Linked DNA regions of Moorella thermoacetica. The protein of the gene in region 1 interacts with the protein of each later gene in a pairwise test. Links are inferred from orthologs where the notes say so. Each region holds a gene or a part of one and is shown in the gene's direction. Other genes may lie near its edges.

Region 1 (15,697 bases):
TCCTGACGGTAATGGCAATAGGCGCCGGGGCTATGACCGTCTCCCATGTTAACGACAGTTACTTCTGGGTAGTGTCGCAGTTTTCGGGTTTGGAGGTCACCGATGCCTATAAGGCCCAGACAGCGGCTACCCTGCTGGAAGGCCTGGTAACGATTGTGACCACGATCGTGCTCTTCATGATATTCCATTGAACAATAAGGAGAAGGACGAAAGCCCGTGCCATCGAGCACGGGCTGTTTCTAATCTCCCCGGATCCCAATTAACCCGCAGGCCGGACATGAACAAGCGGGTTGGCAACCACCCCTCGTAGTCTCGCCAGAGGGCAAAGTGGGATATGCCCTGGTATGCCCTATAACTTACACATCAAAGGGTACCCTTTGAGGCTGCATTACCCCAGGAGGAGTCAGAGATTTGTTTCTTGAGAAAGGAGCCGACCGATTAACCATTTTGGCACGGATAGGCACTATCCACTCATACTTGGGCCGGGGCCGGTGGTTCTGTAGTAAAACGTGGATTAGAGGGGCGGGTTATTTTGCTAAAATATGGAATGGCACCAAATGGGCACCAATTCACAAAAACGGCCTCCTGGGCGATCCTCGGAGGCCTTGATTTAGCTGGAGCTGATGGAGGGATTCGAACCCTCGACCTGCGCATTACGAGTGCGCTGCTCTACCACTGAGCCACATCAGCGTTTGTCACAGTCGATATTATATCACCCCCCGGCACCGGAATCAACCGTTATGGAGCTTTATGAGTTCTATATTTTAGCTTCTGCCGCACCGTGCTGGATGCATGTATTGACGGGGGATTGAAGGATTGAGGAATGTCAGGCTGTCTTTCCGGCCTCTCCGGCAGCCGTTTTTCGGGTCTGGAACCAGCCCCAGGTGAAAACGGCTGCTGCCATGGCCCAGGGGATGAGGACGGCGGCCGGGAACAGCAATTTAACCTTGAGCCGCCACGGCCCCTTGGCCAGGCCTGGAAAGAATAGAGGCCGCCGCTATTTACAAAAACGGAAGGAGGCTATTCCATGGAGTCGCGTGGTTTGAAGAGCATTCCCGGATAAATGATCTGGAGTTCCCTTAAAGGGCCGTATCTGGTATAATACTGGTGGATTAGGAAACCAGGAGGGGGTCGAGTTGGCGGATTTGCTAGTAGAGGTGGCAGTCAACTCGGCCCCTGGTGCTATAGATAAGACCCTGACCTACCGGGTGCCGCCGGAGATGGCTGCCGGGGTCCGGGTGGGTTCCCTGGTTCTGGTGACGGTTGGCAAGCAGATGGCCACCGGCCTGGTGGTAGACCTGCAGGGCGGTACGGGGCATTCCAGCCTGAAGGATATCAGGGACGTCCTGGAGGCCGATTTTCTGCCCCCACATTTAGTGGAACTCGGCCGTTACATGGCGGAGCGGTACTTTTGTCCCCTGGCCGTTGCTTTGAGCGCAATGTTACCGCCGGCAACGGGCCGGCGTCTGGAGCGCCGCTGGCGCTGGGTGCCGACGTCGGGGGAGGAAACGGCGGCGGCCCTCAACCTGGCCGGGTACCTGCCATCGCCCGCCCGGGCAGTAGCTGCCTACCTGGCCGAAGTGGCCGTGGCCGGGGAAAGCCAGTTGCGGCCCTTTGCCCGGGGGCGGGAATTGGCAGGAGCCCTGAAGATCCTGGCGACCCACGGTCTGATCCGGGAAGAGTGGAACTGGCGGCAGGCACCCGGCGTGCGCCGGCCCTACTGGGCGGTGCCGCGTCCCGGGGCGGCGGCGGCCCTGGCAGGTATGGAGCGGCGGGCGCCGCGCCAGGCGAGGATTCTTAGAGCTCTCCTGGAAGGGGGCCCCCGGCCGGCCGCGGACCTGGCGGCAGGGAACGGTTATACCGCCCTGCGGCGCCTGGAGGAGATGGGGTTAATCGAGCTAACCCTCGGGCCGCCAGCCGGTGCGGAGGGGATGCCTCCTTCGCGTTTTGAGGGAGGGAGCGAGGAGTACGGTAACCATGGGGGTGCCGGCGGTGGGGTTGCTCCCCTGCAGCTTAACAGGGACCAGGAGGAAGCCCTCAGGGCAATAGAAGGCGCTCTGTCCCAGGGGGGCACCTTTTTACTATATGGGGTCACCGGGAGCGGCAAAACCGAGGTCTACCTGCGGGCGACCAGGGCGGCCCTGGCCCGGGGGCGGCGGGCCCTTTTCCTGGTGCCGGAGCATTCCCTGATACCCCAGGTGGTGGCCAGGCTGAGACAGGCCGTGGGGGATGGGGTGGCCGTCATCCACGGGAATCTTTCCCCGGGCGAAAGGGCGGCCATCTGGGAACGGGCGCGCCGGGGGGAGATCCGGGTTATCGCCGGCAGCCGGTCGGCCCTCTTCGCACCCCTGCCGGATCTGGGCCTGATTATCGTCGACGAGGAACACGCCGGCAGCTACAAGCAGGACGCGGCTCCCCGCTACGATGCCCGGGAGGTGGCTATCAAACGGGGCCATCTGGAGGGGGCGGTGGTCGTCCTGGGCAGCGCCACCCCGAGCACAGAAACCTTTTACCTGGCCCGCCGGGGCGCGATAAACCTGTTACAGTTGCCCCGCCGGGTGGAAAACTTAAGCCTGCCGGCGGTGGAGATCGTCGACCTGCGGGAGGAGTTCCGGGCCGGCCACCAGGGTTACTTGAGCCGTCGGCTCCGACAGGAAGTAGCTGCCGCCCTGGCGGCGGGCAGGCAGGCAATTCTTTTCTTGAACCGGCGCGGCTATGCCCCCCATGTCCTCTGCCGCCGTTGCGGCTACGTACCCTTGTGCCGGCATTGCGACGTAGCCCTGACCTACCACCAGGATGGAACCTTACGCTGCCATTACTGCGGCCGCGGTGAACCGGCTAGGGCCAACTGTCCCGCATGCGGCGGCTCCCTGGTACGCTTGGGGGCCGGCACCCAGAGGGTGGAGGCTGAAGCCCGGGCCCTGTGGCCCGGGACGCGAATTATCCGCGCCGATGGAGATACTACTGCTAGAAAGGGCCGGTGGGAGGAGATCTACCGGACCTTTGCCGGAGGCCACGCCGATATCCTCGTCGGTACCCAGACTATAGCTCGGGGTATGGATTTTCCCGGGGTGACCCTGGTGGGGGTCGTCAATGCTGATTTATCCCTGTACCAGCCGGATTTCCGGGCCCGGGAGCGTACTTTCCAGCTTTTAACCCAGGTGGCCGGGCGGGCCGGACGAAAATCGGCCGGGAAGGTTATTATCCAGACCTATAACCCCGCCGACCCGGCCATTACCCTGGCAGCGGCCCAGGACTACCGGAGGTTCTACGAGCAGGAGATAGCCGGCCGCCGGGCGGGGGGTTATCCTCCCTTTGTGAAGCTGGTACGGGTAGGCTTTAGCGGGCGTGACGAGGCCGGGGTAATCGAAGCCGCCCATGACCTGGCCGGGTCCATCAAAGGAGCCGGCGCACAGATTGAAGTGCTTGGTCCCGCCCCCGGCTTTCCCGTGCGGGTCCAGGATAACTACCGCTGGCAACTGGTGTTGAAGGTCCCCGCCTGGTCCCGGAATAAGGCCCGGCTGGCCGGTTGCCTGGCAAATTACCGGCCCCGTCACGATATCCGGATGATCGTCGACGTGGGGCCCGTCAATCCCTGGTAGCGTTAGGAGGCACGTTTCTTGGCAATTCATAAGATCTTAACCCTGGGGGACCCTCTCCTGCGGGAGAAGTCCCAACCGGTAAGGAAAATAACCTCCAATGTTTGGAAACTACTGGATAACCTGGCTGATACCATGTACGATGCCCCGGGGGTGGGGCTGGCCGCACCCCAGATCGGCGTCCTGAAAAGGGTGATAGTCGTTGATGTCGGGGAAGGACTGACCGAGCTTATCAACCCGGAGGTAATTGCCGCCAGCGGAGAAGAAGTCGGCGCGGAGGGGTGTTTGAGCATCCCCGGTGCCCAGGGGGAGGTGCCGCGGGCAGCGGTAGTCACCGTCCGGGGCCTGGATCGCCACGGCCGGGTGCGGGAGATCCGGGCGGAGGGCCTGTACGCCAGGGCACTGCAGCATGAAATAGACCACCTGGATGGGATCCTGTTTATTGATAAAGTCGTACGCTGGCTCGAGAACCAGCCGGGGGAGCGGTAGAGATGCGGTTAGTGTTCATGGGAACCCCCGATTTTGCCGTTCCCTCCCTGCAGGCTCTGGTGGCAGCTGGCCATGAATTTGCTGCCGTAATCACCCAGCCCGATCGGCCTCGGGGGCGGGGCAAGAAACTCCTGCCGCCACCCGTAAAGAGTACGGCCCTGGCCGCCGGGCTGCCGGTGCGCCAGCCATCTGACATGAAGGACAGGGAGTTTTTGGAGGACTTGCGGCTATTGCAGCCGGAGTTAATCGTGGTAGTGGCCTTCGGCCGCATTCTCTCGCGGGAGATCCTGGACCTGCCGGCGCGGGGATGCGTTAACCTGCACGCCTCCTTGTTACCGCGCTACCGGGGAGCGGCTCCCATCCACCGGGCCGTGATGAACGGGGAAGTTGAAACCGGGGTGACCACCATGTGGATGGCACCGCAACTGGACGCCGGCGACATCATCCTCCAGGAGAAGCTGCCCATCCCACCGGAGGCCACGACGGGGGAGATCCATGACCGTCTGGCTGAGGTGGGGGCCGGACTCCTGGTACATACCCTGGAATTGATAGCAGCCAGCCGGGCGCCGCGCCTACCCCAGGACGAGGCCCTGGCCACCTACGCACCGCCGCTTAAACCGGAGGAAGAAGTAATTCACTGGGAGCAGCCGGCGCAGGTTATCTATAACCAAATCCGGGGCCTGAACCCCTGGCCGGGGGCTTATACCCTGCGGTCCGGGGAACGGCTAAAGATATACGGCGCCCGGCTAACTGACCCGTCTGCCATCGGCAGGGCGGGGCGGGTCGTGGAGGTCGGCCGGGAAGGGTTCGTGGTCCAGGCCGGGACCGGTCGGCTACTGGTCACCTCCGTGCAGCCGCCGGGGAAGAAGATCATGCCGGCCTCCGCCTACCTGCAAGGGTACCCCATGGTACCCGGGGAGATTCTGGGATGCGTATAAAAAAACGCCTCTTCATCGGCCTCCTGGCTTTGAGCCTCATGTTTATAACGGCGGTCCTGGCAGGCAGCTGGTATTTACTGATTAACCATAGCAGCCTTTTTAACCGGGTCCTCCTGGCCCTGGGCTTTTTTACCCTGGCGGTGCTCTTCCTGCTCATTGCCCTGGGTATAATCAGCCTGGTACTCATGCTCTGGCAGGGGCGCAGCCGTCCCCTTTTCCAGCACCTGGGGTTGATGGCGGTGAATATTCTTTTTCCGGTGGCCCTGGCCCTGGGGAAACGTCTGGGGGTCGAGGCGGCTACTATCAAGGCTTCTTTCATCGAAATGAATAACCAGCTCGTGCGCCTGCAGAGGCTGCAGGTCGCCCCGCGAGAAATCCTGATCCTGGCCCCCCATTGCTTGCAATGGAGCGGCTGTCCCCATAAGATCACCATTGACGTTAACAACTGCCGCCGTTGCGGGCGCTGCCCCATTGACGCTCTCCACGCCCTAGCGGCCAGGTACGGTGTCCGTCTGGCGGTGGCCACAGGAGGTACCCTGGCCCGCCACTTTGTGAAGCAATACCGTCCCCGGGCGGTTGTGGCTATAGCCTGCGAGCGCGACCTGACTAGCGGCATCCAGGATACCCAACCCCTGCCGGTACTGGGGGTGCTGAACTTAAGACCCCATGGGCCCTGCCTCAATACCCAGGTTAATTTAAACCAGGTTGAGCAGGCCGTCCAGTTTTTCCTGACCGGCAGGACGGTGCCCCAGGTTCAGGCCTGCAGCGAGGGGTGGGTCGAAGTAACCCACGGTAGCTAGACTGTATCAACAGGGATAGAGGGAAGCGGAGAAACATTATCTACCGGCGTAAATGGAGGCAATAGCTTGGGTAAAATCAAGCCCGCCGTTTCGGCCCGGGAGGCGGCATTGCAGGTAATTTACCGGGTAACTGAGGAAGGGGCCTATGCCGGCCTGGCTCTGGATGAGGTGTTGAAGTCCGCCGGCCTGGATGGCCGCGAGAGGGCCCTGGCTACTGAACTGGCTTATAGCGCCATTAAGGCCTGGGGAACCCTGGATTGGGCTCTGGGCCTTTTTTTACGGCAACCCTTGGAGAAACTGCCGCCCTGGATTCGCTGTGTTCTGCGCCTGGGAGCCACCCAGTTGCTGTATGTGCCCCGGATACCGCCCCGGGCGGCCATTTATGAAACAGTGGAGCTGGCCAAAAAGTACGGTCACCGGGGTACGACGGGCCTGGTCAACGGTGTCCTGCGCCACCTGGACCGGCAAAAGGACGCCCTGCCCTATCCCGATTGGAAAACCGACCCGGCCGGCTACCTGGCCCTGCGCTATTATCACCCTCGCTGGCTGGTAGAACGCTGGCTGGAAGAGTTCGGGTACCAGGAGACCGAATATCTCTGCCGGGCGGATAATGAACCCCCTCCCACAATAGCCCGGGTCAACACCCTGAAGACGAGAAAAGATGTACTGGCCGCGCGCCTCCAGGCGGAGGGGGCGACCGTCAGGCCGGCCCGTTACGCCCCGGAAGGGCTGGTGGTCGAGGGGCTGGGAGCGCTAGAGGCCAGTCCCTCCTTCCAGGAGGGGTTGTTTTATGTCCAGGACGAGGGTTCCCAGCTGGTCAGCCATGCCCTGCACCCGGACTCTGGTGCCTGGGTAATCGATGCCAGCGCCGCACCGGGCGGTAAGACAACCCATCTGGCCCAGCTGATGGCCGATCGGGGGACGATTCTGGCCTGCGATGTTCACCGGGGGAGGTTGGATTTGATCGCCGCCAACTGCCGTCGCCTGGGGGTTACCTGCGTTCGCACCGTCCTGGTAGATGCCCGGGAACTGGGGGAACGCTACCCGGCGGCTGCAGATTACCTCCTAATTGATGCCCCCTGCTCCGGGCTGGGGGTATTGCGGCGGCGGCCCGACGCCCGCTGGCGGAAAGAAGCCCCCCGCACCCGGGAGCTGGCCCGGCTACAACTGGCCATTCTGATGGGAGCCAGGCAGGCCCTGAAACCGGGAGGTGTCCTGGTTTACAGTACCTGCACCCTGCTGCCGGAAGAAAACCAGGAGGTGGTACGGGAGTTTCTGGAACGGGCGGGGGAATTCAGACCGGACTCCCTGGAGCCTTGGTTGCCGGTCCTGCCACCGGACCTGATGGTCACCGCCCGCCAGGGCTGGGTCCAGTTTTTGCCCCAGCGTCACGGGACGGACGGCTTTTTTATCGCCAGGATAAAAAAGCTAGAAAAATAAAGGATTCTGTCCCCTTATGCAGAATATGGTTCAGGGATATTCGGTAAACTGGGGGAAGGTAGAGTATGGATTTCATGCCGTGGACGGCTCTGGTTTTTCAATCCATACCGGAAGAGATTATTCAAGTGGCGCTGGGTTTAGGTCTCATTGGACGCTACCCACGCATGAGATTTATTACGGCGATAGGCATAGGCGGGGGTGTCTTTTCATTTTTCTTTCGGCGTTTGCCTTATGATTTTGGCGTTCATACCCTGGCGCAATTGATTGTCTTGATCTTGCTTTTACACTTCATTGTTCGAGTGGATTATTTTGAGGCAACCATGGCGGCCTTTTTAGGGGTATTGGCTGTGGGCATTGTTGAGGGTATATCTATCCCCACAGTTTCATACTTAACCGGTATTAGTTTCGAAACGGCCCTGCATGACCCGTGGCTCAGGGTACTCTTTCCCATTCCAGATGAAATCATCCTGGGGGCGGCAGCCTACCTCTGCCGGCGGTGGCGCCTTTCCCTCGTCTTCAGCAGGAGCCTTCTTGAGAACCGGGACCGAAAGGAACAATGAAGATGAAGAATAGAAATTTTACTCTGGTGATCCTGATTTTGGTCCTGCTCCAGACCTTCTTAATTTGCCTGCTGAATCTTAGTTACTACGCCCAGGCGGATTAACCCCCGCAGATTGGACATATGCACCCGACATTAAGCTCTCTTGCAATTTTTCTTCAAGCTTTTAAGGGGCAAAGGCTTCCGGATACGCACCAATTTACGTCACACCCTCACGGGATATCTGGGCTGCAATCCTGTCTCGATATGACGACGGTAAAACTTGGCCGGCGACAGGTAGTGTAAACTAGAGTGCAATCGGCGGTTGTTATAACGGCTAACGAATTCCACGACCGCCTGATATGCCTCCGCGTAGGTCCCAAACTCGCCCATCGACAAGCATTCATCCTCAAGAAGCCGATGGTACGATTCGATATATGCGTTCATATTCGGTGTCTTGGGCGGTATTCTCTCGTGTAGGACATTCCATCGCTCACATTCCGATTCAAACAGATGGCTTACAAACTGGGGTCCATTATCCGAACGGATGATGGGTAATGGTAAATTCCTTTGAAGAATCTGACGTTTCCACAATGCTGCTCGAAAAGTTTCAACGGCATGTCTGGCTTCACAGGTTAGACCAATATGATAGCCCACAATCTGCCTGTCATAGACGTCAATGTACGACAGCACAAAGAAAAACCGGTCTTCTCCTGCAATGTATCCGTACTTGACATCGACCTCCCAGAGCTGGTTTGGCGCTGTGATAGTGCGGTTCTGGGCCAAATTCCGCGGGTGTTTCCGACGGAGGTTCCGTTGTGGCCGCAGAATATCCAGTTCCTTACACAAGCGGTATACCTTTTTCTCGTTCACCACCAGCTCATGATCTTGTCGAAGCATATGAGTGAGCTTACGGTACCCGTAGGCGTAACCATCACCGGAAATAGACTCCATAATCCATTCCTTAATCTGTTCATCACTGACCTTGCGGCCGCCCACAGTCAGTGAATGACCAGGAAACGGACGTCCACCCGTCGTGGTATGCGGCTTGGGTTCATGTGTTAATTGATAATAATAGGTGGATCGAGAAACCCCCACTATGCGCAGCACGAGAGTAGCGTTGTACCCGGCTGTGATCCACTTGTGCGCAATGGCTACTTTATCTGCAAGTGAGGGTTGGCTTTTTTTAATAGGTCACGCAATATAGCAATTTCAAGGTCTTTTTCGCCCAGAAGTTGCTTTAGATGGGTATTCTGTTTGTCTAACTCACGGTTCTCTGCAACGAGTCGGGCGTGTTCCTGCTGAGTAACGTGGGTGGCGTTTCCCTTTGGGCTACTGCCTTGCATGGGTTGGCCGGCTTTGTACTGACGAACCCATCGGCTGACAATATTCGGCCGGATATCATACTTCCGAGCAACGACGGAATTATTTCCGGCAGCGATGGCCTGTTCGACGACCTGGCGCTTGAACTCTAGGGTAAATTTCCGACGTTCCACTTGAATAACCTCCTGACCTTATAGTCTCATGAATTTGGAAGATTGTCCAATCTAATTTCGGGGCTTAAGAGCAGGAGGCCTTCCCAATTTTCCCCATAGAAGGCACGCCTAGGGCCATCTTGATACTCTCATCGTTACTCCTATTGACTTCCCTGGGTATGATTTATATTTTATTCACGGCCACCAACAGGGACATCCAACTGATGCGTCAGGAAATCTATATCGCCAACCTGAAGGAGAGCATGAAAAGCCTGCGCGCCCAGCGCCACGATTTCATCAGCCACCTGCAAACGGTCTACGGCCTGCTGCAATTGGGAATGAACGAGGCCGGCCTGGAGTATATCGCCTCCGTTTGCAAGGAGGTACGCCAGCCCACCCGGATCATCGAGGTCAGCCAGCCGGCCCTGGCCGGGCTCTTCCAGGCCAAGGCGACGGCCATCGAGGAGAAGGGGGTTAGTTTCCAGTATGAAATTAACAGCGACCTGAAGGGCCTGCTCTTACCACCCACGGACGCTACCAGCATCTTTGGCAACCTCCTCGATAACGCCCTGGAAGCCACCCTGGCGGGTACCCCGGGAGGGGAAAAACGCATCTGGCTGCGGATCTATAATGAAGGCAACTGTCACTGTTTCGAAGTGGGTAACACCGGACCGGTTATTCCCCTGGAACTGCAGAAAAAGATTTTTGCCCGGGGGTTTACCACGAAAAAGGTCGATCGGGAGAGCCACGGCCAGGGCCTCTACATTGTCCAGAAGCTGGTGAAGGCCAATAATGGCCGGGTGGAGGTCAACAGTAGCGACCAGGGTACGGTCTTTACTGTAAAATTTCCCATTTTTTCAAGTTGATTTTGTGATGGCGGCAGGAATTTTCGCGATCATGTAGAATAATATGGTAGCATTAACAAAGTTTTATGGAGCAGGTAAGCCTTGCTAAGCATTCATCAGCTCGCCCGGGTGGGCGCCGATTACCTGGTTTCCAGGTTGCCGGAGGGCGGGGGCAGGAAGCCGGAAGCAGAGGTCGTGGCTTTCGGCCTGGAGGTGGCCCTGGGTGGGGTCCTCCAGTTAGCAGTTTTCGTGATAGCAGCCTGGTACCTGGGCCTGGTACCGGAAATGATGGCCGCCCTGGCGACCATGGCCAGCTACCGCCTCCTGTCGGGAGGCGTCCATGCCAGTGCCTACTACCGCTGTTTGCTCTTATCTCTGATGACTCTGATCCTTCTGGCTCTTCTGGGCCGGGGGCTGGCGCTTGTGGCAGGAGGATACCTGCCGGCCCTGGCAGTAGGGGCATTTGTCACTAATCTTGATATTGCCCGGCGGCTGGTACCGGTAACTACGCCGGCGGCACCCATTAGCAATCACCGGCGCCGGGCCCGGTTAAAGCAGGCTGCTTATTTATGGTTAACGGGGTGGTTGCTAGTGATTATAGCCGGCTTCTACCTGGAATGGCCCCGGGGCATTCTGGCCAGCAGCCTTCTGGCCCTGGCCGTCCAGGGGTTGGCCTTGACTCCGGCCGGTTTTGCCGCTGTGGGGTGGGCCGACTCCCTTTTGCAGCGGATCCTGCCCCTGGGATAGAAAAGAGGAGGTGAGAATGATGGTTAAAAGGCTGACTGCCATCATTGCCACCCTGGGTGTGGCCCTGGCGGTCTTGGTGGCCAACGGCAGCGTCCTGCCGACCAGTACATGGCTCTGGCACCAGCCGGAGGTCCCGGAGACCCTGCGTAAATAAATAACTGGGTGTAGGGTTACATAGGAAAGGGGAGAAAAAACTCCCCTTTTTTTCATTCCCTGCTGCCGCCGGGCCGGGATTGTGGTATATTATGGTATAGCTTCATTCATAATAAAGCCAGGAGATGGCCATGACTACCAGAATTGACTTGCGGGGGCTGTTGCCCCAAGAATTGGAGGAGCTGGCAGTTCGGCTGGGGGAGGCGCCCTACCGTGGCCGGCAGATCTTTCGCTGGTTGCACGCCCGTCGGGCGAAAGGAATAGAGGTTATGTCCGATTTGCCCCGGGCTTTCCGGGAGCGTCTGGCGTTAGTAGCCGAACTACCTCCGGTAAGGGTTCTGAACCGCCTGGTGGCGGCTGACGGCCTGACGCGCAAGTTGCTCCTGGGCCTGGGTGACGGTAATAGCATCGAATGTGTTCTCATGATTTACAAAGACGGCCGCCGCAGGAATACCGCCTGCCTGTCCAGCCAGGTGGGTTGCGCCATGGGATGCAGTTTTTGCGCCACCGGTCAGGGCGGCCTCCAGCGTAACCTGACCGCCAGTGAGATTATCCTCCAGGCCCTGGCCCTGGGGGCGGAACTGGCGGAGGGGGAAGGGGGGAACCGGATCAGCAATATCGTCTTTATGGGTATGGGGGAACCACTCAATAACTATGAGGCCGTCATGAAAGGGGTACGTATTTTCGAAGATCCTTCGGGATGGGGCATCAGCCACAGGCGGATTACCCTGTCCACCTGCGGCATTGTTCCCGGCATCGAGCGACTGGCCAGGGAAAAACCGCCCCTGGAGCTGGCTGTTTCCCTGCATGCGGTCACTAACGAACTGCGGGATAAGCTGATGCCCATCAACAGGCGTTACCCCCTGGAAGAGCTTATCCCGGCCTGCCGCCGTTATGCTGAAATAACCGGGCGGCGGGTTACCTTCGAGTATGCCCTGATAGCCGGGGTCAACGACCGTCGGGAGGATGCCCGGGGTTTAAGCAGGCTTCTCCGGGATATGCTGGCCTTCGTAAACATAATCCCCCTGAACCCGGTGGCCGGGAGCGGGTTCAAAGGGGTACCCCCGGCGGCAGCCAGGGCTTTTGTTGCGCTGTTGCAGGAGGCGGGGCTGGAGGCAGCCATCCGTGATAGCCGGGGACAGGATATCGCCGCTGCTTGTGGCCAGTTACGTTTCGCGTCCAGGGAGGTGTTATAATGGACTTGCTGGAGAAAAACGAACACTTCTGGCAACGGCTCTTTGACGGGCTTTTCCGCCGCGGCGGGGAAGTGGCCCTGCAACCGGTAGAAATCGCCAAAAAGCTGGCCAAGGTCATGGTGGCACGGCGGACGATCAGCGTTCACAACGTTTATGTACCCAACGTCTACCTGGTGAACCTGAGTCCCTATGATTTTGAGCGGCTCTCGGTTTTTGAGCATTCCCTGGCCCGGGAACTGGAGGACTATATCAGCAAAAAGGCGGCAGAACAGAATTACACCCTCGTTGGTAAACCCAGGGTGGAGTTTGAGGTTGAAGACGAGCTCACCCCCGGGGAGATGCGGGTGGCAGCGCGAATGGAGGAAGAACCGGAGACGGCCAGCGGGAATGTTGCCGGGCCGGCGGCGGAGGAAGGCGATACCCTTATTTACCGGGCAATTGATGAAGCTCCCGGACCGCCGGAAGAACCGGCTTTAAAATTGGCGGTACTGGAAGGACCGGATGCGGGTCGTACTTTTCTTCTCCAGAAGGGCAGACAGGTTCTGGGCCGCCAGCCGGCCTGTGATTTTGTCCTCACCGATGAGCAGGTCTCCCGGCGGCACTGCCAGGTGGAGGAGAGCCACGACCGCGTCCTGGTAACGGACCTGGGCAGCCGTAACGGGACCATGGTTAATGGTAGGAGGGTAGAGCGGGCCTTCCTGAAGCCCGGAGACCGCCTGCAGGTGGGGCGGAGCGTGCTGGAGTTACAGGTTAGCTGAAGTTGGGTCGGGTGATTGTTTTGGGCGAAGTTTTGCTGGTCGGGTTAAGGTTTGTCTTTGTGCTTTTGATCTATATCTTTGTCTGGCATGTACTGCGGCTAATGTACCTGGAACTGGGCTTGGCCCCGGCACAAAGTTCGCGAAAACGCCCGGTTCTGGTGGTCCTGGATGCAAAAAATGGGGGAGCAAAAAGAGGAGAAAGCTACCCCCTCGGCGAAAATATTAGCATTGGCCGCGATAACCACAACGATATTATTATTAATGACAGCCACGTTTCCGCCAGACATGCTGTAATCACCCGCCAGGGAAGAGAATGGAAAATCCTGGATCTGGATAGTACCAATGGTACCTACGTTAACGGCCTGCGGCTAACCGGTCCGCATAGTTTACGGCCCGGCGATAAGATAAGTATCGGCGGCGTGACTTTCAAAGTGGGGTGGGAAGATGCAAGCCGAAGCCCTTTCCCATACCGGACTGGTGCGGCCCGGTAATGAAGATTACTTTATCCTCGATGTTGAGCGGGGGCTATTAGCAGTAGCTGATGGCATGGGCGGCCACCAGGCCGGGGAGGTTGCCAGCCAACTGGCCCTGCGCGCCCTGGCAGATAAACTCTTTAACGGGCCGGAGGGGGAGCCCCTGCCCCGGCTCCTGGCAGCCGCTGCCTTTGCTAATGAGGTAGTTTACCGGTCTTCCTTAAGCAGCCAGGAGAGGGAAGGAATGGGTACTACTATGACGGCTGTCTGGGTAACGGGGTCCAGGGCCTACCTGACCCATATCGGTGACAGCCGGGCCTATCTTTTCCGGGACGGACAATTACAGGTCCTTACCGACGATCATTCTTATGTAGGCGAGTTGGTTCGACGCGGCGGCCTGACTGCGGAGGAGGCCCGCCTGCATCCCCGGCGTAATATCCTTACCCGGGCCCTGGGGACCGAGGTCCGGGTGGAGATTGACAGCCGGGAGCTGGAATTAAAAACCGGGGACAGGCTCCTCCTATGTACTGATGGGCTGTATGAAGTCATCCCTGATGCTGAACTGGCCAGCATCCTGGGGGAAAATTTATCCCTGGCAGCGACTGCCAGGAAGCTCCTGGACCTGGCCCTCGAGCGGGGAGGGCCGGATAATATCACGGTGGTGTTGGGCCTCTATGATTAATACCGGTGCTGGTACCGGACGGAGGCAGGAGATGGCCCTGCTGGCCTGGCCGTCCCTGATAATCATGGCCGGATATGGCTACATGGTGAATTCTGGCCTCCACCACCCAGGCTGGCAACCGGCTTATGCCCTGGCCCTTCTCCTGGGCGGGTTCTGGGGTGTACACTTGATTTTACGGGTTACCCGCCACGGTGGTGATGAATTTCTCCTGCCCCTGGCAGCCGTATTAACTACCCTGGGATTGACTTTTTTATTCCGCCTGGACCCCGGCCTGGCCTACCGCCAGATTATCTGGACTATCCTGGGTTTGCTGGTACTGGTGGCCGTGACCACCGGCTTCCGGGATTACCAGCGCCTGGAACAGTACCCCTACCTCTTCCTGTCCTTGGGGCTCTTTTTCCTGGCCTTTACTGTTGTGGCCGGGACGCGCATCGGTGGGGCTAAGAGCTGGGTGACCCTGGGATCCTTCCAGATGCAGCCGGTTGAAGCGGTCAAGGTTCTGATGGTCATGTATCTGGCCGGTTACCTGAGCGATAAGCGGGAATTATTGGTCCAGGGAATGGGGCGCCCTACCTGGGGCCCCCTTCTGGCGGCTACGGCCCTGGCGGTTTTACTCCTGGTTATCCAGCGGGATCTGGGGTCAGCACTGATCCTCCTGGCCACCTTCCTGGCCATGCTTTACCTGGCTACTGGTAAACGCCGTTATGTGGCAGCGGGTGCAGGCCTGTTTACTCTGGGGGCGTTGCTGGCTTACCGTCTTTTTCCCTACCTGCGGGTGCGGATCGCCATCTGGCTCAACCCGTGGACGGACGCTGCCGGAGCTGGTTACCAGATCGTGCAGGCGCTGATTGCCCTGGGAAGCGGAGGCGTCTTTGGCACCGGACTGGGGCTGGGCCATTCCCAGTTGATTCCTGCCGTGGCCACCGATTTTATTTTTGTTACCATGGGGGAAGAAATGGGGCTTTTCGGGAGCATCGGCGTCGCCCTTCTTTATCTTTTATTTGCCCTGCGCGGTTTCCGGACCGCCCTTGGCGCCAGGGAAGAGCAGGGTATCCTGCTGGCAGGGGGGCTGACAGTTCTGGTTACCTTTCAGGCTTTTATCATTATGGCTGGCGTCAGTAAACTCCTGCCCTTGACGGGTGTGACCTTGCCTTTTGTAAGTTACGGCGGGAGCTCCCTGGTTATCAGCTACCTGATTCTGGGGTTGCTCCTGAATATCAGCGCCGCCGGCCGGGTGAGCAAACCTTGAGGGGCGAAGTACGCCGCCTGGCCATGGTTACCGGGGCCATCTTCCTGGCCCTGGTGTTGTACCTGACCTATATCCAGGCCGTGGCCGGGGAAAGGCTCTATTTAAATCCTTTAAATCCGCGCCTGGCCCTGGTAGAGCAGCAAACCGTGCGGGGCACTATCTACGACCGGGCCGGCAGGATCCTGGCCCGGACCGTTACAGTTGACGGCCAGTTCCGGCGGGAATATCCCTACGGTAGGGCCGCGGCCCCGGTGGTGGGCTATGTATCCGGGCGTTTCGGCAGCAGTGGCCTGGAGGCCAGCCGCGATGGCGAGC
Region 2 (13,133 bases), 160 kb from region 1 along the record:
TCCATCCCAGTCTGGTGGCGGTGGGCTTTAACTTTACCTTTGGCCACAGGGGAGCAGGCACGCCGGCCCTCCTCCGGCGCCTGGGGGAGGAGTTGGGCTTTAAGGTTGAAGTGATGGGGCCGGTAACCTTGCGGGGTCTCACCGTCAGTAGCACGGCCATCCGTAATGCCCTGGAAAATGGTGACATCGGCCTGGCGCGGGATCTCCTCGGTTACTGGCCGGTCCTGGCTGGCAGGGTTGTTGCCGGCGATCAGCACGGCAGGCAACTGGGTTTCCCTACTGCCAACCTGGCCGTACCCCCGGAGTTGAAGTTGCCTGCCTACGGCGTTTATGCCTGCTTAGCCTCCTTCCGGGGCCGGAAATGGCAGGCAGTGGTAAACATAGGCCGACGGCCAACCTTCGGCTCGGCCCTGCCGGCGACCATTGAAGCCCATTTACTGGATTTTAGCGGCAATCTTTACAATGAAGAAATGGAATTGGAATTCCGGGCTTTCCTCCGCCAGGAGCGGAAATTCGCCAGCCCCGGGGAGTTAAAGGCCCAAATGGAGGCTGATCGGGAACAGGCCCGTAACATACTGGGAGGACATCGGTTTTCAATTCTTGAGCAGAGGGACCGGCAGGCGTAACCAGATTGGAATTCCTGGCGTAAAATATACTGGTTTAATAAAATTTACCAGGGCGGATTGGGGCTGGGATGATGAAGATAATTATTACCGCCCATGCCAGGAAACGTCTGCAGGATTTACGCCAGGATCAGATAAATGAAAGCGATATCCGGGTAGCCGCCCGGAGTATACCCGGTTATATACCCACGGCGACCCGTTTTCGGGGATTTATGGCCAGTACGGGACGGCCCTTTGACATGGTGGTGAAGGATGTTCTGGCCGGGCGACTGGTAATTACTATTATCGGAAAATAGGCAGGTAAAAGGAAGTTGCGTTTGTTGCCGGGACAGCTTATAATATAGCTAATGAACCCGTGGCGAGGATTAGCGAAGCTCCGACGCTTTTCTTGGCCGGTTGGGGATGCTGGAATAAAGGAGGTGAAGTTGATGGCCCTGGATGCAGCCAAAAAGAGGGAAATTATTGCCCGCTATCAAAAACATGAGAATGATACCGGTTCGCCAGAAGTACAGATTGCCATTCTAACGGAACGCATTAACCACCTAACAGAACACCTGCAGGTACATCATAAGGACCATCACTCCCGCCGGGGATTGCTTAAGATGGTTGGTCAACGCCGGGGATTGCTCAATTACCTGCGCGAAAACGATGTTGAGCGTTACCGGCAGATTGTCGAGTCCCTGGGCTTGAGACGCTAATTTTTCTGGGAGCGGTAGAACCGCTCCTTTTTTAATGACTTCTTAACAGTATTTAAGGTGTTGTTGGAAGGAAATACTATGATCAATGTCGAATGAAATTGGGTTTATAAGGATAAGAGTAGAGGAGGCTATTTATAACTAATGCAAGGGGTATTACGTAAAACCCTGGTTGTTGCCGGCCGGGATCTGACCCTGGAAACCGGACGCCTGGCCAAACAGGCCGGGGGAGCAGTTATGGTTAGTTATGGTGGCACCATGGTCCTGGTAACGGCAACAGCTTCAGAGGAACCCCGGGAAGGAATCGACTTCTTTCCCCTTACCGTTGACTACGAAGAGAGGCTCTATGCTGCCGGTAAAATCCCGGGAGGGTTTATTAAACGGGAAGGACGGCCCAGCGAGAAGGCCATCCTCTCGGCCAGGTTGATCGACCGCCCCATCCGGCCCCTTTTCCCTAAATTCTACCGCAACGATGTCCACGTGGTGGCTACGGTGATGTCGGTCGACCAGGATTGTCCTCCCAATGTGGCTGGTATTATCGGGGCGTCGGCAGCCTTGATGCTCTCGGCGATACCCTTTGCCGGGCCCATTGGGGCGGTAAGTGTCGGATTAATCGACAACCGCCCGGTTATTAACCCGACCCTGGAGGAAGATTCCCGGAGCAGTCTAAATCTTACCGTGGCCGGCACAGCCAACGCCATCATGATGGTAGAAGCCGGCGCTAAAGAAGTACCTGAAGACCTGATGCTGGAATGTATAATGCAAGGTCATGAAGAGATCAAGCGGATTGTTGCCTTTATCAATGAATTTCGTGCAGAAGCCCTGGCCATGGGCCTGGCGAAGGAAAAACCGGAGCTAGTTGCCCCCCAGCTAGACCCGGCATGGGAGAGCCGGGTGCGGGAGATTGCTACTCCCAGGCTTCGTGAGGTTATTTATCGCAGCCGTGACGAGAAGTGGAGCAAGCAGGAACGGAATAAACAGTTAGACGCCTGCCGGGAGGAAATCAACAACTTGATCCTGGAGGGCCAGGAAGAGGCCCTGGCAGCCAACCCCGAACTCCCTGGCCTGATAAAAGAGCTGATTACCAAGATCGAGAAGGAAATAGTCCGCCGCATGATCCTTACGGAAGGTATCCGGGTGGATGGGCGCACCCTGGAAGAGATCCGGCCCATCACCTGCGAGGTGGGGGTCTTAAGCCGCACCCATGGTTCCGGTCTCTTCACCCGGGGAGAAACCCAGGTTTTGACGGTCACTACACTGGGGCCCATTAGCGATGAGCAGATCCTCGACGACCTGGGAGTCGATGAATCGAAACGCTATATGCATCATTACAATTTCCCGCCCTACAGCGTCGGTGAAGCACGCCCCATCAGAGCCCCCGGGCGGCGGGAGATTGGCCATGGAGCCCTGGCCGAGCGAGCCCTGGAGCCCATGATCCCCTCGGAAGAGGAATTCCCTTATGCTATTCGCCTGGTATCGGAAGTCCTGGGCTCCAACGGTTCAACATCCATGGGCAGCGTCTGCGGCAGCACCCTGTCCCTCATGGATGCCGGGGTGCCCATCAAGGCCCCGGTGGCAGGGGTAGCCATGGGCCTGGTAAAGGAGAACGACCAGGTAGCCATCCTTACGGACATCCAGGGATTAGAAGACGCCTTGGGAGATATGGACTTTAAGGTGGCCGGGACGAAAAAGGGTATAACAGCCCTGCAGATGGATATTAAAATTGCCGGGATCGACAGATCCATCCTGGAACGGGCTCTGGAACAGGCCCGCCGCGGCCGGCTCTTTATCCTCGATAAAATACTGGCAACTATCCCGGAGCCGCGCAAGGAGCTTTCACCATATGCCCCGAGGATGCTGACTATTACCATTGACCCGGATAAAATTCGGGATATTATCGGCCCGGGCGGTAAGATCATTAAAAAGATCATTGAAGAGACCGGGGTGGAGATTGACGTCGAGGATGACGGACGCGTCTTCATTGCCTCTACCGATGCCGCCGCCGGGGAGCGGGCACTAAAGATTATTGAATCCTTGACCCAGGATGTGGAAACAGGTAAGGTATACAACGGCAAGGTAACTAGGGTGACTGACTTTGGTGCCTTTGTAGAGGTAATACCCGGGGTGCTGGGGATGCCCGGTAAGGAAGGGCTGGTCCACATCTCCCAGTTGGCCAACGAACGGGTAGAAAAAGTGGAGGATGTAGTCCAGGAAGGCGATTATATCCTGGTCAAGGCCATCGGTTTTGACCCCCAGGGCCGGCTGAAACTCTCACGTAAAGAGGCCCTCAATGAGTCGACGGTCGGGGAAGGGGGGCACCGCCACTTTCGCCGGGCTGGACGGGAAGGCGGCCATCGGGGCTTAAACAACCGCAGACAATCTCGTTAGTCTGAAGGCGCCGATAGATGCATATACATTGATCAGGCAACCGAATAAAGGGGTGCGGTCAATGTATGTGTTTTATTGGCAGAGGCATGGGTTTAAAGGCTGGGGCTTCCTGGCTATACTCGGATTACTCCTTCTCCTGGGTTTTACCTGCTGGCGGTGGTTCGGCAGGGCGGCGGTACCGGTCATGAAAACCCAGCCCATTTATCAGGGTGATCCGGAGCGGAAGGCAATAGCCCTGACCTTTACTATCGACTGGGGAGAGGAATACCTGCCGGCCATTCTGACCGCCCTGGAACAGGTCGGAGCCAGGGCGACCTTTTTCCCTACCGGCCAGTGGGCAGAACGCCACCCGGAACTGGTCCGCCAGATGGCCGCTGCCGGCCACGAAATCGGCAACCACGGCCAGAGCCATCCCCATCCCGACAATCTCAGCCGGGAGGAAAATCGCCAGGATATTCTTCAAGGCGAGGCAACGTTGAAGGCTATTACCGGGAAAAAACCCGTCCTCTACTCTCCACCCTACGGGGAGAGTAAACCCCAGGTAGTGGCTGCAGCTAGCGACCTGGGCTATAAGTTTATCATGTGGACGATTAACACCGGTGATTACCTGCCCAATACCCAGCCGGAGGATATCCTGGCCACGATACTCCCCAAGTGTCAGAACGGGGCCATTGTGCTGTTGCACCCGACGGAACCGGCGGCGAAGGCCCTGCCGGAACTTTTAAAGCAACTTAAGGAACGGGGATATGCCCTGGTAACAACTTCTGAGATACTTCCAAACGGGTGAGCACCCGTTTTTTTATAAGGTATGCCACAGTTGGAGATAATAACCTGGGATTAGCCTGCCGGGAGGGCTCTTTATCTGCCAGGGGCCCGAAAAAGCAGGGAATTTTCCAGGGAGTGAAGCATGTGAAACATGTAGTCCTGATTTTAGCGCTGGTTGTTTTTTGTTTCCTGGGTTCCAGCCCGGTAAAGGCGGCTGATGAACTTCAAATTACGGCGCCGGCGGCCGTTTTGATGGAAGCAAGCACAGGGCAGGTCCTTTATGAGCGAGGTGCCAGGGAAAAGCGACCCCCGGCAAGCACGACGAAGATCATGACGGCCATCCTGGCCCTGGAGTTGGGCCGGCTCGATACCCCTATTAAGGTAAGCGAAAATGCCGCTACCACCCCGGGGGCCAGTATCTACCTGCAAAAGGGGGAAGTTTTGACCCTGGGGGATTTAGTAAAAGGGGCTCTCCTTGAATCCGGTAACGATGCCACCGTAGCCATTGCCGAGGGACTGGCCGGTTCCGAGGCCGGCTTTGCCTTCTTGATGAACCGCAAGGCCTGGCTCCTGGGAGCCCGTACGACCCACTTCAATAACCCCAACGGTCTCCCTGATCCGGGCCATTATACCTCAGCCTACGACCTGGCCTTAATAGCCCGCTATGCCCTGGGTAACCCTGTCTTTCGCCGCCTGGTGGCCACAGTTGAAGACCAGATCCCGGGACCGGATGGGGTACGCCATCTCTATAATACCAACCGCCTCCTGGAAAGCTACCCCGGGGCCGACGGGGTCAAGACCGGCACTACCGCAGCCGCCGGCCAGTGCCTGGTGGCCTCGGCGACAAGGGGGGGCCGCCAGTTGATTGCCGTGGTCCTGGGCAGCGCTGATCGTTACGGCGACACCAGGACCCTCCTGGATTATGGCTTTAAAAATTTTTATTGCGAAATGGTGAAAGCCGGGGAACCCCTGGGCCAGGTATATATTCCCAACGGAGAAATGACCAGCATCGGCGTGGCCCCGGCTATGGACGCTGGCTTCACGGCACCCCTGGCCCGGAGCGGCCAGCTGGAAAAAAAGGTGCTTTTACCGCGTGCCGCCAGGGCGCCGGTAAGAAAGGGTCAGGAATTGGGGCGGGTGCAGATACTTTTCGCAGGCCGTGAGGTCGCGGCCGCTCCCCTGGTGGCCACCGGGGATGTCAGGGCAATTCCCTGGTGGTCGCGGTTAATCTCCCTGGGTAGTAATATTTTTCATGCCGGCAGGTTTTCGGCCCTTCTGGAACGAAATAGATGAAAAAAAGTTAGGGGGAAGGGAATGTACCAGAAAGAAATCCTGGAGAACGGTATCCGGATAGTCTCCGAGGAAATCCCCTTTGTTAATTCCGTAGCCCTGGGCGTATGGGTACGGACCGGGTCCCGTAACGAGGATGAGGATAACCAGGGCGTTTCCCACTTTCTGGAGCACCTTTTGTTTAAGGGGACTACCAGGCGTACTGCCAGGCAGATAGCGGAGGAACTGGAAGCAGTCGGCGGGGTCATCAATGCCTTCACAACTAAAGAATATACCTGCTTTTACAGCCGGGTCCTGGCGGAACACCTGGACCTGGCTATCGATGTTTTAAGCGATATGTTTTTTAATTCCCTCCTGGCCCCGGAAGATATCGAGAAGGAAAAAAGGGTGATCCTGGAGGAAATTAAAATGTACGAGGACTCCCCGGATGAATTGATCCACGACCTTTTTGCCCGGACCATCTGGCCGGGCCATCCCCTGGGAAGGGCTATCCTGGGGACCTATGAAACAGTGGCTGCTTTAAACCGGGATCTCATATACCGCTACTACCAGGAACAGTATAATTGCGCCAATATTGTCCTGGCTGCTGCCGGTAAGTTTAATACCTCCGAACTGATAGTCAAACTGGAAGCATCCTTCGGCCGGCAAAGGCGTCCGGGCAAGGCAGCCCAATTCCACCCGCCTGTAAACCGGGCGGCCACCAGTATGCAGGTCAAGGATACGGAACAGGTCCAGATCTGCCTGGGTGTGCCGGGACTGGCCCAGGATGATCCAGCTATTTATGCTGTCCAGGCCTTAAACAATATCCTGGGGGGCGGCCTGAGTTCCCGCCTTTTCCAGCTTATCCGGGAAGAACGCGCCCTGGCCTATTCTGTCTATTCCTACCATGCCGGTTTCGGCGACAGCGGCCTCTTTACTGTTTACGCCGGTACCAGCCCGGATAATTACCGGCAGGTGGTGCAACTGGTTCTGGAAGAACTGGCGTCCCTGAAGAACAACGGCGTTACCGAAGAGGAGTTAAAAAGGACCAAGGACCAGATCCGGGGCAATCTTCTCCTGGGTCAGGAGAGTGTCAGCCAGCGTATGAGCCGCCTGGGGAAAACGGAGGTTTCTTTTGGCCGGGTAATCACGGCCGAAGAAGTAATCGAGCGCCTGAACCAGGTTACGAGGGATGACGTCCAGGCCCTGGCGCAGCGGCTTTTCCGGCCGGAATACCTATCCCTGACCGCCCTGGGGCCGGAGGTAGAACCCCTGGACTTGGCCGCCATCGCCAGCTCCGCAGGGTTGTAGGGGAGCCCCCATTGAGGGCAGGTCTAGAGCAGGGATTGATTACTGCGATAAAAGGCGATAGGGAGGAGAAACCGGTGGACCGTTTGGAACATATCTTCGAACTCCAGGAGCGCTTTGACCGGGACCTGGCCCGGCGGCGGCAGCTGCCAGATTATAGCCCCGCTGAGTGGATCCAGAAAGAAGTCCTGGCTATAGTCGCCGAGCTGGGAGAGCTCCTGGACGAAGTAAACTTTAAGTGGTGGAAGAATCCCCACCCATTGGACCACGAGGCCATTAAGGGGGAACTGGTGGATATCCTGCATTTCCTGGTCAGCATGTGCCTCAAAGCCGGGATTACAGCTGAGGATTTTTACCAGGCCTATTTGGCCAAAAACCAGGTGAATTTTCGTCGCCAGCAAGGCCTGACGGACCAGAAGGAATATGCCGCCGGGTGGGCGGACAAGGAAGAATAAAAGGGCTATTCCCCCTCATAGGTTTTAGAGGGGTGATAGCGTATGGAAATAGTTCTGCTCCTGGCACTTTTGTTACTCCTCTTTTTCGTGGCCCTCTGGCTCAAGGTGCACCATTACCGGAGCAGTAATGTCGAGGCGGTGGCCAGCCCTGCATCCAGGGCTCTGGCCGAGTTAGTAGCTGTGGCCGGTGGGATCTACCTGTCCCTGGTTCTCCTGGTAAGCTTTTTAAAAATCAACCTGCCAGAGGTGATTACCATCGGTCGGGTCCAGGTCGACCCCCTGGCCATAGTCGCCCTTCTGGTAGCTTTCCTCCAGCCCGTGTTTTTCAGCCTCTGGCCCCGGTTCAAAGGGCGGTAGGTGGTGCACATGCGCTTTACAGAACTCATGGGAAAGGAGATAATTAACCTCTACGACGGTTCCCGGCTGGGTAATTTCGCCGATGCCGATCTGGTCCTGGATGCGGATGAGGGCAGGGTAGCGGCGATTATTTTGCCGCCGCGGGGAGGTTGGCGTTCCCTTTTTGGTAGCCGTCAGGAACTCCTCATACCCTGGGAGGCGGTTCGTAAGGTGGGCAATGAGTTAGTGGTGGTCGATATGGATCCGACCTACAGCCGCCGCCAGAAAGATTGACAGTTCTCTTCCCCGGTGGTATCATAGGGGCAACAAATTAAAACTAACCTCATCTCGTGTGCAGTGGGGTAGAGGTGCAGCCGGCAAGAGTATTACCGGTGAGGGGGGCCCCGGTGAACTGGTAAGAAAGGGCCTGGCTGCCGAAGGGAGATGGCTGGCCCGGGCCGTCTTCCTGGGCCGGTGGCTGAATAAGCACCGGACTGTCACCATCACGGTGGAGCGCTACTCACACGATGCGGCCTGGCGAGATGAGTATTCTGGTGATCCGGGAGAAAACCGGGGCGGGATGCTCATGGTTTTCTCTTATTTTTTTAGCGAGGTGATAGCCACGATACGAGTTGTTGTAACCGGAGCGGCCGGCCGTATGGGCCGGGAGATGACGCGGGGATTGTTGCAAACAGAGGACATTGCCGTGGTCGGGGCCGTAGACCGCCGGGAAGTAGGCGTAGATATCGGTTCTTTGAACGGTCTCCCCCCGGCGGGAGTAATCATCCAGGAGGATTTGGCCGGGGTGATCGCCAGTGCCCGGCCCGAGGTTATGGTCGATTTTACAGTAGCTGCGGCGGCCCTGGCCAACGCCCGGCTGGCAGTGGAGCAGGGCGTTAGCCCGGTGATTGGCACCACCGGCATTAGCCTGGAGCGGCTGGATGAATTACACCAGCTCTGTGAGGCCCGCCAGGTCGGGGCGGTAGTCGCTCCAAATTTTTCCTTGGGAGCAATCTTGATGATGCATTTTGCCGAAGAAGCGGCCCGTTATTTCCCACGGGCGGAGATCATTGAAATACATCATGACCAGAAAATCGACGCCCCTTCGGGAACGGCCCTGAAAACAGCTGAATTGATGGCTGCCCGGGTAAACCGTCCCCTTACGCCGTCCCCGGCGGAAGAAAAGGTGGCCGGCGCCAGGGGTGCTACTTACCAGGGCCTGGCTGTCCACAGCGTTCGCCTGCCGGGGGCGGTAGCCCACCAGGAGGTAATATTTGGGGGGCAGGGCCAGCTTTTGACCATTCGCCACGATACCACCAGCCGGGAAGCCTTTTTACCCGGGCTGCTCCTGGCTATAAAGAAGGTCCGCCAGCTCAAGGGGGTGGTCTACGGGCTGGAAAACCTGCTGGAATTTTAGACCTGGCACCTCCCGGAAGGGCTCCACATATATTGCAAGTAGTACAGGTGTACTATTAGTACAGGTGTACTAAGTTTGCAGGAGGTCGTTCCGGGATGGGTGGGATGCTAACAGGCATTAAAGTGGCAATGCTGGGGGGCGATGCCCGGGAAGCAATCCTCCTGGAGGAATTGCTGCGGCAGGGAGCTGAGGTCCAGGCCTGCGGCCTACCAGAAGTACCAGGAGGGGGCGGTTATGCCTGTTATGATGATCCCCGCGCGACCGTCCGGGGAGTACGGGTAGTCATCCTGCCGGTACCGGGGGTCAACTCCGAGGGCCGGATTCACGCCCCCGGGAGCCAGCAGCCCCTTTATTTCAACCAGGAACTGGCGGAAGCCATACCAGCAGGGACCCTGGTCCTGGTGGGAGTCGCCCGCCCCCTGCTCAAGGAAATGGCAATTACTGGGGGCTGGCAACTAGTTGAAACGGCAGATAGGGATGAAATGGCGATTTTGAACTCTATTCCTACTGCCGAAGGAGCCTTGATGCTGGCCATGCAGGAGTTGCCTATTACCCTCCACGGTAGCCGGGCCTTTGTCCTGGGGCTGGGGCGGACTGGTTTTACCCTGGCCCGCATGTTGGCCGGAGTAGGGGCCCTGGTAACGGTGGTCGACCGGGGCGCGGCCGACCGGGCGCGGGCCTATGCCGAAGGGTGGCGGGCGGTAGCCTTTACTGACCTGGCAGGAGTAATCGGGGAGGCAGATGTGATTTTTAATACTGTGCCCGCCCAGGTCCTGACAGCGTCCGTTTTGGCTGCCACCAGCCCGGGGGTCCTGATTATTGACCTGGCATCGGCTCCCGGTGGGATAGATTTTGCCGCTGCTACCGCCATGAAACGCCGGGCCATGCTGGCACCCGGGCTACCGGGGAAGGTCGCTCCCCGGACGGCGGGGCTTATCCTGGCCCGCCTCTATCCTACCCTGATCTTAGAGTGCCTGGAACGGCTGTAAACCCTACGGAGGTGCTTTTAAAATGTTACAGGGTAAAAAAGTAGGGTTTGCCGTCACCGGTTCTCACTGTACCCTGGCTGCGGTGATGCCCGAACTGGCCAGGGTGATCGCCGAAGGGGCAGAGGTTGTACCCATCATCTCCCCGGCTGTTAGGGATAGTGATACTCGTTATGGCACCAGCAGTTACTGGCGGGCCGAAGTGGAACGGATTACTGGCCATAAGGCCATTGATACTATTGTTGCGGCCGAACCCATTGGCCCCCAAAAACTCTTTGATATTCTCGTTATAGCTCCATGTACCGGTAACACCCTGGCCAAACTGGCTAACGGGATTACCGATACCCCGGTTTTAATGGCCGCCAAGGCTCAGTTACGCAACCTGCGACCGGTAGTGCTGGCCATTGCCAGTAACGATGGCCTGGGGGCCAATGCTGTCAACCTGGGCCGGATTATGAACACTAAAAATATCTACCTGGTTCCCTTTGGTCAGGATGATCCAGAAAAGAAACCCAACTCCTTGGTAGCCAGGATGGATTTGCTTGTTGCTACCATCGTGGCAGCCCTGGAGGGCAGGCAGATTCAGCCTGTTTTAATGGGGTCTCCGGAAAAGGGGCAGGTGACAGGAGGATAGATCAAACAGCGATGGCGAATTTGAATGTTGCCGTAGTAGGTACCGGAGCTGTAGGCCAGACCATGCTTAAAGTTCTGGAGGAAAGGAATTTTCCCGTCGGCAGGTTAAAGGTCCTGGCGACCAGTCGCTCCGCAGGAAAGAAAGTCACCTTCAAGGGCGAGGAGTACCGCGTTGAGGAAACCACTCCGGAATCCTTCGCCGGGGTTAACGTAGCCCTCTTTGCCGGGGGTGAAGCCAGTAAAATCTTTGGCCGGGCGGCGGTGGCCGCCGGAGCAGTGGTAATTGATAATAGCAATAACTTCCGTATGGATCCGGAGGTACCCTTGGTGGTACCGGAGGTTAATCCCCAGGATGTACGCTGGCATAAAGGGCTGATTGCCAACCCCAACTGCTCCACCATTCAGATGGTGGTTGCCCTGAAGCCCCTGTATGACGCCGCCGGCATCAAGCGGGTAGTAGTCTCGACCTACCAGGCTGTTTCTGGCGCCGGCCAGGAAGCCATCGATGAGCTGCGGAAACAGAGCCAGCAGGTCTTGGAGGGCAGGGAAGTGAGCGGCAGGGTCTTCCCCTGGCAGATTGCCTTCAACTGCCTGCCCCATATCGATATCTTCCTGGAGAACGGTTATAGCAAGGAAGAAATGAAGATGGTCAACGAGACCAAGAAAATTATGGGAGATAATGATATCCGGGTGACGGCCACCACGGTACGGGTTCCGGTCTTTAACGGCCATTCGGAAGCAATTAATGTAGAGACAAGGGAAAAGCTGACGGCCTCCCAGGCCAGGGAACTCTTGAGCCGGGCCCCCGGGGTGGTGGTAGTCGACGATCTTGATAATAAGGCCTATCCCCTGGCCATCCAGGCCGACGGCCGGGACGAGGTATTCGTCGGGCGTATCCGGGAGGATTTCTCCATTGCCAACGGCCTGAACCTGTGGGTGGTTGCCGATAACCTGCGCAAGGGTGCAGCGACCAATGCCGTGCAGATTGCCGAATTACTGCTGCAGGAAGGCCTTCTTTAGGAAAAAAGTAAAAGTTTTAACCCCGGCGCACCCGGCTCCAGGCCTGGCAGGGTATTAATAAACAAGTAAAGAGGGGTGGCCGGCGTGAAGGTCCTGGTCCAAAAGTTCGGTGGTACGTCGGTAGCCAGTCCCGAGCAACGACTGGTGGTAACCGGGCATATCGAAAGGGCCTGCCGGGTGGGTTACCAGGTGGTAGTAGTCGTTTCGGCTATGAGGCGCCGGGGCGCGCCCTATGCTACCGATACCCTCCTTGAACTGCTGGGGGATAACGAGGTTGAGCCCCGGGAGCGGGATCTCCTCCTGGCTTGTGGCGAGGTTATTTCCGGGGTGGTCCTGACCGGGCTCCTTAAAAGTAAGGATCTGCCGGCAGTTTTCCTGACGGGAGGCCAGGCCGGCATCATTACCGACGCCCAGTTTGGGGATGCCCGTATTCTTAGGGTTGAACCGCGCCGGATTCAATCCTACCTTGACCAGGGCCGGGTAGTGGTGGTAGCCGGTTTCCAGGGAGTCACTGAATCCGGGGAAGTAACCACTCTAGGCCGTGGTGGCAGCGACACCACGGCGGTGGCCCTGGGAGTGGCCTTGGGTGCGGAAGCAGTTGAAATTTTTACCGATGTGGATGGGGTTAAAACTGCCGACCCACATATTGTCAGCGATGCCAGGACCCTGAGCACCATCACCTACAATGAGGTTTGTCAGATGGCCTATGAAGGGGCGAAGGTCATCCACCCCCGAGCCGTAGAAATAGCCCGGCAGAAGAATATTCCCTTACGGATCAAGTCAACCTTTAATGACGGCCCTGGTACCCTGGTGGTAGCCTGGCAACCGGGGGTCACCGGCGTCCATATCAGCCGGGACCGGGTCATTACCGGCATTACCCACATGGACGGTCTGACCCAGTTGCGGGTTTCCCTCCCCTCAGGGGAGGGAGCCGGGGAGGTTTTCCCGCTGCTGGCTCAAAATAATATCAGCGTGGACTTTATCAATATCTTTCCCGGGGAACTGGTCTTTACCGTTAAAAGCGAGGTTGCCCGGCAGGCCCGGGAACTGATTGAAGGGCTGGGCCTGAAGGTGACTGCCCGCCCCAGTTGCGCCAAGGTGGCCACGGTAGGGGCCGGTATGCGCGGCGTACCCGGGGTCATGGCTACCATTGTTACGGCCCTGGAGCGGGAGGGCATTAAAATTCTCCAGTCAGCAGATTCCTATACTTCTATCTGGTGCCTGGTGGACAGGAAGGA

The links.
Region 2: the proteins of def (region 1) and MOTHE_RS04970 interact in binary tests that used the Escherichia coli proteins (3 or more experiments, as listed by UniProt). The link is inferred for Moorella thermoacetica from one-to-one orthologs.

The regions. Positions count from the first base shown.
Region 1 is NZ_CP012369.1:824,684-840,380, forward strand. Bases 2,406-5,354 are described here. They hold def (peptide deformylase), read left to right. Parts: upstream 2,406-3,620; coding sequence 3,621-4,088; downstream 4,089-5,354. Other genes in these bases: priA (replication restart helicase PriA), read left to right, coding at 2,406-3,602; fmt (methionyl-tRNA formyltransferase), read left to right, coding at 4,091-5,026; MOTHE_RS04130 (DUF116 domain-containing protein), read left to right, coding at 5,017-5,354. Also shown: MOTHE_RS13255 (hypothetical protein), read left to right, coding at 824-988; more of priA, read left to right, coding at 1,137-2,405; more of MOTHE_RS04130, read left to right, coding at 5,355-5,826; 16S rRNA (cytosine(967)-C(5))-methyltransferase RsmB, read left to right, coding at 5,893-7,266; MOTHE_RS04140 (hypothetical protein), read left to right, coding at 7,332-7,826; MOTHE_RS04145 (IS3 family transposase), read right to left, coding at 8,030-8,995; MOTHE_RS04150 (transposase), read right to left, coding at 8,959-9,300; MOTHE_RS04155 (sensor histidine kinase), read left to right, coding at 9,444-10,145; MOTHE_RS04160 (accessory gene regulator ArgB-like protein), read left to right, coding at 10,227-10,871; MOTHE_RS12750 (cyclic lactone autoinducer peptide), read left to right, coding at 10,888-11,025; dual-specificity RNA methyltransferase RlmN, read left to right, coding at 11,156-12,220; MOTHE_RS04170 (FHA domain-containing protein), read left to right, coding at 12,220-12,978; MOTHE_RS04175 (FHA domain-containing protein), read left to right, coding at 13,038-13,469; MOTHE_RS04180 (Stp1/IreP family PP2C-type Ser/Thr phosphatase), read left to right, coding at 13,423-14,133; MOTHE_RS04185 (FtsW/RodA/SpoVE family cell cycle protein), read left to right, coding at 14,126-15,382; MOTHE_RS04190 (peptidoglycan D,D-transpeptidase FtsI family protein), read left to right, coding at 15,379-15,697. UniProt on the Escherichia coli protein: Removes the formyl group from the N-terminal Met of newly synthesized proteins. Requires at least a dipeptide for an efficient rate of reaction. N-terminal L-methionine is a prerequisite for activity but the enzyme has broad specificity at other positions.
Region 2 is NZ_CP012369.1:979,747-992,879, forward strand. What follows is about bases 10,055-12,891. They hold MOTHE_RS04970 (aspartate-semialdehyde dehydrogenase), read left to right. Parts: upstream 10,055-10,887; coding sequence 10,888-11,895; downstream 11,896-12,891. Other genes in these bases: dpsA (dipicolinate synthase subunit DpsA), read left to right, coding at 10,055-10,245; MOTHE_RS04965 (dipicolinate synthase subunit B), read left to right, coding at 10,268-10,876; dapG (aspartate kinase), read left to right, coding at 11,980-12,891. Outside these bases: MOTHE_RS04905 (bifunctional riboflavin kinase/FAD synthetase), read left to right, coding at 1-626; MOTHE_RS04910 (hypothetical protein), read left to right, coding at 698-919; rpsO (30S ribosomal protein S15), read left to right, coding at 1,052-1,321; MOTHE_RS04920 (polyribonucleotide nucleotidyltransferase), read left to right, coding at 1,463-3,706; MOTHE_RS04925 (polysaccharide deacetylase family protein), read left to right, coding at 3,768-4,493; MOTHE_RS04930 (D-alanyl-D-alanine carboxypeptidase family protein), read left to right, coding at 4,616-5,764; MOTHE_RS04935 (M16 family metallopeptidase), read left to right, coding at 5,786-7,051; MOTHE_RS04940 (dUTPase), read left to right, coding at 7,126-7,503; MOTHE_RS04945 (hypothetical protein), read left to right, coding at 7,546-7,860; MOTHE_RS04950 (YlmC/YmxH family sporulation protein), read left to right, coding at 7,870-8,133; dapB (4-hydroxy-tetrahydrodipicolinate reductase), read left to right, coding at 8,426-9,256; more of dpsA, read left to right, coding at 9,352-10,054; more of dapG, read left to right, coding at 12,892-13,133.